Regions from separate parts of the Salinibacterium sp. NK8237 genome, predicted to be linked through region 3. Evidence: riboswitches for the same ligand, from Rfam matches in the RefSeq annotation. Region 3 holds a riboswitch; each other region holds the start of a gene.
The links. Region 3 has a riboswitch for thiamine pyrophosphate ahead of thiM (hydroxyethylthiazole kinase). Riboswitches for the same ligand answer to the same signal wherever they lie in the genome.
Positions count from the first base shown of each region.

Region 1 (2,263 bases), on a different contig from region 3:
TCATTTCGAATGCTGCCAAGTGGCCGACGATCGCCCCGCGAAGACGGCGGTGGAGCCCAAACATCGACATCATGTTGAACGACGCCAACGTGATCGCTGGCGCGTAATTGAGGTAGGCGCCGTACCGCGAATCGAGGCCTACGCCGCGCATGGTGCGCGCATAAATTTCGGAATGCATCCGATCTCTGCGTCCACCGCCATATTCATCGGATTGAATCTCGACCAGCGCCGCCTTAGCGCGCCCACGAAGACGCGGAATAGCCCACGAGTGCGGGTCAGCTTCTTTCAAGGTGTAGATCGAGCGCTGCACCAGGTACTCATTCGCCTGATCCGCCGTGAGTTTCTTGGCAACGTAGCGAGAGAGACTCGGGCCAGAATCGGCGCTCGTGAGCTCAAAAAGGGCGGCAGCGACATCCTCATCCGCAGCATTTGGCAGCTCGGGAATTGAGACCGCGGCCCGGAGTTGCGCCTCATAGGCCCGCTCAAGCTCGAGGCGCGCTGCAAGCGTGCCCAGATCCCACTCCCAGCGATCGCCATTTTCGACGACAGCGCCGTAGAAGAGGCCATAGAGCAAGAAGAGTGACAATTGCACATCTTCATCGCGGATGAGATCCCGTTCGCTGTCAACAGCGGAGGCGACGGCCTCAGGCAATCCCACAATCTCCCGCGGTTTGCTCTGCTGTGAAAACGCGTCAAGAAGCAGCTCACTAATCGGGCCGCGGGCCTCGATCTCTTCATCGCACCATTTGTCGTACTCTGCCGAATTTCCGGGAAGAGAGTTCTCGCTTGTGGCCATAATGACCTCTCCTTTTCATCTGAAAGTGGGGGTTGAATCGTTGTACGATCTCCGCCGATCGTTCAGCTTTACTCATGGAATCTTTGACGGTCTGGCTGGAAGCTTGCTGCGCGATTCTTGGGACTTTGCCGGTCTTTTTGAGCGCAGCGGAGTGTTAGGTTGGTGGCGTCCACACGGGAGCCCTAATGCAGGGGCTGAGAGGGAGCTGACGCAGCTTCGACCGTCGAACCTACCGGGTAATGCCGGCGAAGGAAGTACGGCTCATGCGCCCCACACATTCGATCCCCGCTGTCTCGTCTGCCTCCTCTGCCTCCGCTGCGGCTCCGTTGGCCACACGTCGCGCTGTGCGCGGCGGAATCTTCGGGAACTATGTCGACCAGTTCGACATCTTCTTGCCGGTCATTGCGCTCGCGCCGGCATCCGCCCAGCTATTCGGTTCGGATAATCTGGTTGGGAACGCAGGCCTGATCTTTGTCGCGACGCTGCTTGGCCGGCCGATCGGGGCGGCGATCTTCGGATCGATCTCTGACCGGATTGGGCGAACGGCGACCACGAAGGTCGCTCTGCTCGGTGTCGCGCTCACGACGCTGCTGATCGCGTTCGTGCCCGACCACACCGTGCTCGGCGGTGGAACTCTTGCTGCAATTCTGCTGCTGCGCTTTGTCGGCGGCATCTTCCTCGGCGGCGAATACACCTCCGCCATTCCGCTCGCGATGGAATGGTCGCGGCCCGAACGGCGCGGCCTCGTCAGCGGCCTCATCATGTGGATGTCGCCCTGGGCCAACGCCTCGATCGCGGGCATGGTGTTTGTGCTGCAGAGCGTGCTCGACGCCGCCGCCTATAACCAGTGGGGCTGGCGTGCGCTATTCGTTTTGGGCTCGCTGCTCGCCTTCACGATGCTGTTCTACTACCGTGCGCGGGTCGAAGAGTCGCCGCAGTGGCAACGTCCATTGCAGCGCACTAACCCGTTGAAAGAAATTCTCGTCGGCCGCCACCGCCGCGCGCTCTGGCAAGTGTTCATCATGATGAGCGGGCTCTGGCTACTCACCAACATGGCGATTCCGGTGCTGGCCGGTCAACTCGGTTCCGGCGCGGGGGCGCTGGGCGCGACAGGGACATTGGATGGTCGAACCCTGTCGTTCGCGATGATGATCGGCACCGCGGCATCCGCTCTCACCATGGCAGCCTGCGGTCATCTCTCGACCTTCACCGGACGGCGGCGCTTCTTTATAGGTTTTGGGGTGCTGACGGCGATGGGCGGGCCGCTGGCGTTTTTTGCAGCGTTCGCAGCGCCGACGCTCGGGCAGCTTGTGCTCGGAGTAGTCGCGCTTCAGGTCGTGACGGTTTCGGCGTACGGGCCGGTCGGGGCGTACCTCGTGGAGCGGTTCCCCACGTCGGTGCGCGCGAGCGGGTACGGGGTCGGCTACAGCCTGTCGATCGTGATTCCCGCGCTCTACCCGTACTACC
Region 1 covers NZ_JADYWE010000002.1:505,137-507,399, reverse strand. Annotated here, with positions in the region: gene I6E56_RS12775 (iron-containing redox enzyme family protein) at 1-796, opposite strand, end outside; TPP riboswitch at 960-1,067, shown strand; gene I6E56_RS12770 (MFS transporter) at 1,060-2,263, shown strand, end outside.
Region 1: it holds a riboswitch for thiamine pyrophosphate, as region 3 does, so the genes downstream of both, I6E56_RS12770 (MFS transporter) here and thiM (hydroxyethylthiazole kinase) in region 3, are expected to answer to the same signal.

Region 2 (2,263 bases), 680 kb from region 3:
GCGAGCTCTTTGCCCTGCCGTGCGAGCACGTCGGCGGGTACCCCATCGGCAATGACTCCCCCGCCGGCGGCGAGCACCACGATGCGGTCGACAACGTCGCTCCACACCGAGACACGGTGTTCGACAACCACAATCGTGGCGCCGGTCGATTCTGCGACCCGGATAACGGCATCCCGAACCTCGGTCACACCCTCAGGGTCAAGGTTGGCTGTCGGTTCGTCAAGCACGATCAGGCCTGGCCGCATGGCCAGCACCCCGGCGAGCGCGAGCCGCTGCTTCTGACCGCCCGAGAGCGCACTGGTGTTGCGGTCGAGAGCAACCTCGAGGCCGACGGAGGCGAGACTGTCACGCACACGAATCCAGATTTCGTCGCGCGGAACACCCAAGTTTTCACAACCGAACGCAACGTCGTCTCCGACGCGCTCCAAGATCACCTGGCTGTCGGGGTCTTGAATCACGAGACCGGTGCGCCCACGATGGGCGGCCGGATGCTCGCCCGCAACGAGCAGGGAACCTTCTGTTTCGCCTTCGTCGTCGCCGACTACCCCGGCGAGGGCATGCAGCAACGTTGACTTTCCCGCCCCGGACTCGCCGAGGAGTAACACGCGTTCGCCCGGTTCAATACGCAGATCGAGACCGCGTACCGCCCAAGCGAGCCTGCTGGAATGGCGCCACCCCCATCCTTCGACGGTGACGCCAACAGGCGTGGTGGGGCTCAGACCCGTTTCGCAATTTCGCGGCCAGCACCAAAGCGGTTGAGCGCTCCGGTTGCGGCAATACCGCGTGTCGCGAGCCACGACAGGAGGCCAGCAATGAGCATCCCGCCGACGATGGCGGCGATCGTGTAGATGATGATGAAGGGAAGCGCTGATCCCGGGTACCAGAGCAGCAAGTCAGTAATAGCCATCGCGAGGCCGGCACCGGCGCCCGCAAGAATCGCACCGCTGACGCGCCAGTTGGCGTAGAGGAAGGCAGCGAAGACGATCTCGGCACCAATGCCCTGTGTGAAGCCGCTCACGAGCGTGAGTACACCCCACTGGTTACCGATAAGGGCCGACACGGAGGCGGCGACCATCTCTCCGTAAATCGCGGCACCCGGCTTGCGGATGACGAGTGCGGTGAGCACACCGGCGAAGAGCCAGAAACCGCCACCAATCGCTTGCAGGCCGGGCAGGAGCGCAGCGAACGGGGCCAGAGCGGGAGCGGAGGCAACGTTCCAGACGACGAAGATCAAACCGCTTGCGACGCCGATAACGCTCGCCACGACGATGTCGATCACCCGCCACTGAAAACGCGATCCGGGCTTCGTCGGGGTAGACGTGGATGAGGATGGTGCTGTTGTGGTCACTTTCGTGCCTTTCACTAGTGAATGGCACGGGTTTCAAGAGTGTCTGCTCCCTGCGCTGGCATGATCCAGATCAGGTTCGACGGTCGAAGCTTGGAGAAGCTCCCTCTCAGCCCGGCTCACCGGACTCCCGTGTTCGCCACCCAGTCTAATCATCAATAGGCTCGCACTATGGACTTCCGCATTTTCACAGAACCTCAGAACGGCGCCAGCTACACCGATCAGCTTCTTCTTGCGCAAGCCGCAGAGAAGCTCGGTTTCAACGGCTACTTCCGTTCTGACCACTACGTGACGATGGATGACCGCAACGGCGGGCTGCCTGGTCCAACGGACTCCTGGACGACGCTGGCGGGGCTTGCGCGCGAGACTTCGACCATTCGTTTAGGCACCCTCGTCTCCTCCGCTACCTTTCGGCATCCGGGCATTCTGGCAATTCAAGTGGCACAGGTCGACGACATGTCGGGTGGCCGAGTAGAACTCGGGCTCGGCACCGGCTGGTTCGAACGTGAACATGCTGCGTACGGCATCCCCTTCCCGGCGAAGCGGTTCGGGATGCTCGAAGAACAGCTCGACGTCATCACGGGCATCTGGGCAACGGAGCCCGGAAAGACCTTCTCGTATGAGGGCAAGCACTACCAGCTGAGCCAGTCACCCGCGCTGCCGAAGCCCGTGCAGAACCCGTTGCCGATCATCATCGGCGGCAGTGGTCCAAGCCGTACGCCGGCGCTCACCGCTAAGTTCGCCGCCGAATACAACGCGGGCTTCGCAACCATCGCACCGCTGAAGGAACGCATCGCTCGGGTTCGCAATGCCTGCGAACACTTCGACCGGGACCCCGCCACGCTCGTGCTCTCTATCGCCGGCACAACTGCGGTCGGCACCACCGAAGCTCAGATCGAAGCGCGAGCGACCGCCGCC
Region 2 covers NZ_JADYWE010000001.1:701,921-704,183, forward strand. Annotated here, with positions in the region: gene I6E56_RS03395 (ABC transporter ATP-binding protein) at 1-719, opposite strand, end outside; gene I6E56_RS03400 (ECF transporter S component) at 716-1,348, opposite strand; TPP riboswitch at 1,382-1,490, opposite strand; gene I6E56_RS03405 (LLM class F420-dependent oxidoreductase) at 1,517-2,263, shown strand, end outside.
Region 2: it holds a riboswitch for thiamine pyrophosphate, as region 3 does, so the genes downstream of both, I6E56_RS03400 (ECF transporter S component) here and thiM (hydroxyethylthiazole kinase) in region 3, are expected to answer to the same signal.

Region 3 (2,263 bases):
CGACGCTGATGGGGATGGCGGGGGCGATGAGAACAGAGTCTCCGGCGGCTGATTCTCCGAGGCTGGAGAGTCCGTAGATCAGGCCGGAGAAGGCGATGGCCGAGAGGATGACCGACAGCACATCGATCGATACCTTGCGGGGGTCGGTGACGTTCTTCACCTTCGTGATGCCGAGCAGGAGAGCGGTGACAGAGATGGGGATCATGACGATGAAGACCCAGCGCCAGTCGAAGACGGCCAAAACGAGGCCGGCGACAGTGGGCCCGACGGCAGGGGCCATCGACATGACGATGGAAACGTTGCCCATGGTCTTGCCACGAGTTGCGGCAGGAACCAGAGTCATCACGGTTGTCATCAGCAGGGGGAGCATCATGGCGGTACCGGAGGCTTGAATCACCCGTCCGACAATCAGCACGGCAAAGGTGGGCGCCATAGCCCCCAGCAGAGTGCCGATGGTGAAGAGAGACATTGCGGTGATAAAGATGCCACGCGTCGTGAAGCGTTGGATGAGGAATCCGGTAATCGGAATCACCACGGCCATCGTGAGCATGAACGACGTCGACAACCACTGAGCGGTGCTCGGCTCGATGTTGAGGTCTTCCATGATGCGGGGGATCGCCACGACGAGCGAGGTTTCGTTGAGGAACACCACGAAGGTGGCGGCGAGCATCAGGCCGATGACCAAACGGTTGCGGCCGCTGTTATCGACCGGGCTGGCTGGCCCGTCATCGTTGGGGTCAAAAAGAGGGATGCTGCCGGTGATCGGCGCCGTGCTGGTCATAGAAATCCTGTCGTGTGTGAAGCGGTAGGACGAAGCAGCAGCCGGGATTGAAAAGGGTGCACAGATCTCGCGTCATCTTTATTGTCGCTTGGTGCAACGACATCCGGCACTGAAATAGTCCACATTGCCTTTCGCCTGAGGCGAACACGACACCGTGCCAAGCCGCTATCGTTGAGGCACAACTTGTGACACGGGGTGCCCTGCGGGGCTGAGAACACACCCGTCGAACCTGATCTAGTTAGAACTAGCGAAGGGATGTCGTGCATGTCGCGTACGCCACCAAACTTTTTGATCGCCACTCAAGATGCGCTCGAGGCGGTGAGATCGACGTCGCCTCTCGTGCAGTGCATCACCAATAGCGTGGTGGTGGGCTTCACTGCCAATGCATTGCTGGCGGTTGGAGCAGCGCCGGCCATGGTAGATATCCCGGAAGAAGCCGGCATGTTCGCTGGCGTGGCATCCGGAGTGCTCATCAATCTCGGTACCTGTCGCGAAGAGCAGCGCGCTGCGGCTCTCGAGGCTGCACCGGCCGCCAATGCTGCCGGAACGCCCTGGGTGCTCGACCCGGTCGCCATAGGGGCTCTGCCGGTGCGCACACCACTCGCGTATCGCCTGCGTGACCTCGGGCCCTCCATCGTGCGGGGCAACGCCTCAGAGATTCTGGCGCTCGCCGAATTGGGCACGGGAGGTCGAGGCGTCGACAGCACGAGCAGTGTGGATGCCGCGCTCACTGCCGCCCAGATGCTTGCGCGGGTGACCGGCGGCGTCGTCGCGGTATCGGGAGCGACGGACGTGGTGACCGATGGCGTGAGTGTCGTGAAGCTGACGAACGGGCATCCGGTGCTGACGAAGGTAACGGGTGGTGGCTGTGCGCTTGGCGCGATCATGGCGGCGTTTGCGGCGGTGACTCCGGATGCGCTGACCGCTGCTGTGGCGGCAACGAGCGTGTACACGGTAGCGGCCGACCTCGCGGCTGAGCGCTCGGCACTGCCGGGCAGCTTCGCGGTCGCACTCCTCGACGCGCTGAGTGAAGTCTCGGTGGACGATATTGCAGAACGGGCGGTGATCGCATGAGCGGCTTCCGAGAGAGTTTCGACCTTTCCACTTACTTGGTGACAGATTCGGCTCAGGCGAAGGCTGCCGGGCATGACCTCGTTGATCTCGTGTACGAGGCTGTGGCCGGGGGAGTGACGATCGTGCAGCTGCGCGAGAAGGACCTGCCCGCCCGCGACTTCCTTGATCTGGTGCTGCGGGTGTCTACGGCGGTGGCACTGAAGGTGCCCGTGCTCGTCAATGACCGAGTCGATGTCTATCTCGCTGCGCGCGAGATGGGTGCTCGGGTTGCTGGGGTGCATGTCGGGCAGGGCGATCTGCCCGCAGCGTCGGTGCGGGCGCTCGTAGGCCCGGGGGCGATTGTGGGTCTGAGCGCATCGACTGACGACCAACTGTACGACGCCAGTGTGGGGTCGGCGGGTGTCGACT
Region 3 covers NZ_JADYWE010000001.1:17,078-19,340, forward strand. Annotated here, with positions in the region: gene I6E56_RS00090 (MDR family MFS transporter) at 1-781, opposite strand, end outside; TPP riboswitch at 963-1,054, shown strand; gene thiM (hydroxyethylthiazole kinase) at 1,046-1,855, shown strand; gene thiE (thiamine phosphate synthase) at 1,852-2,263, shown strand, end outside.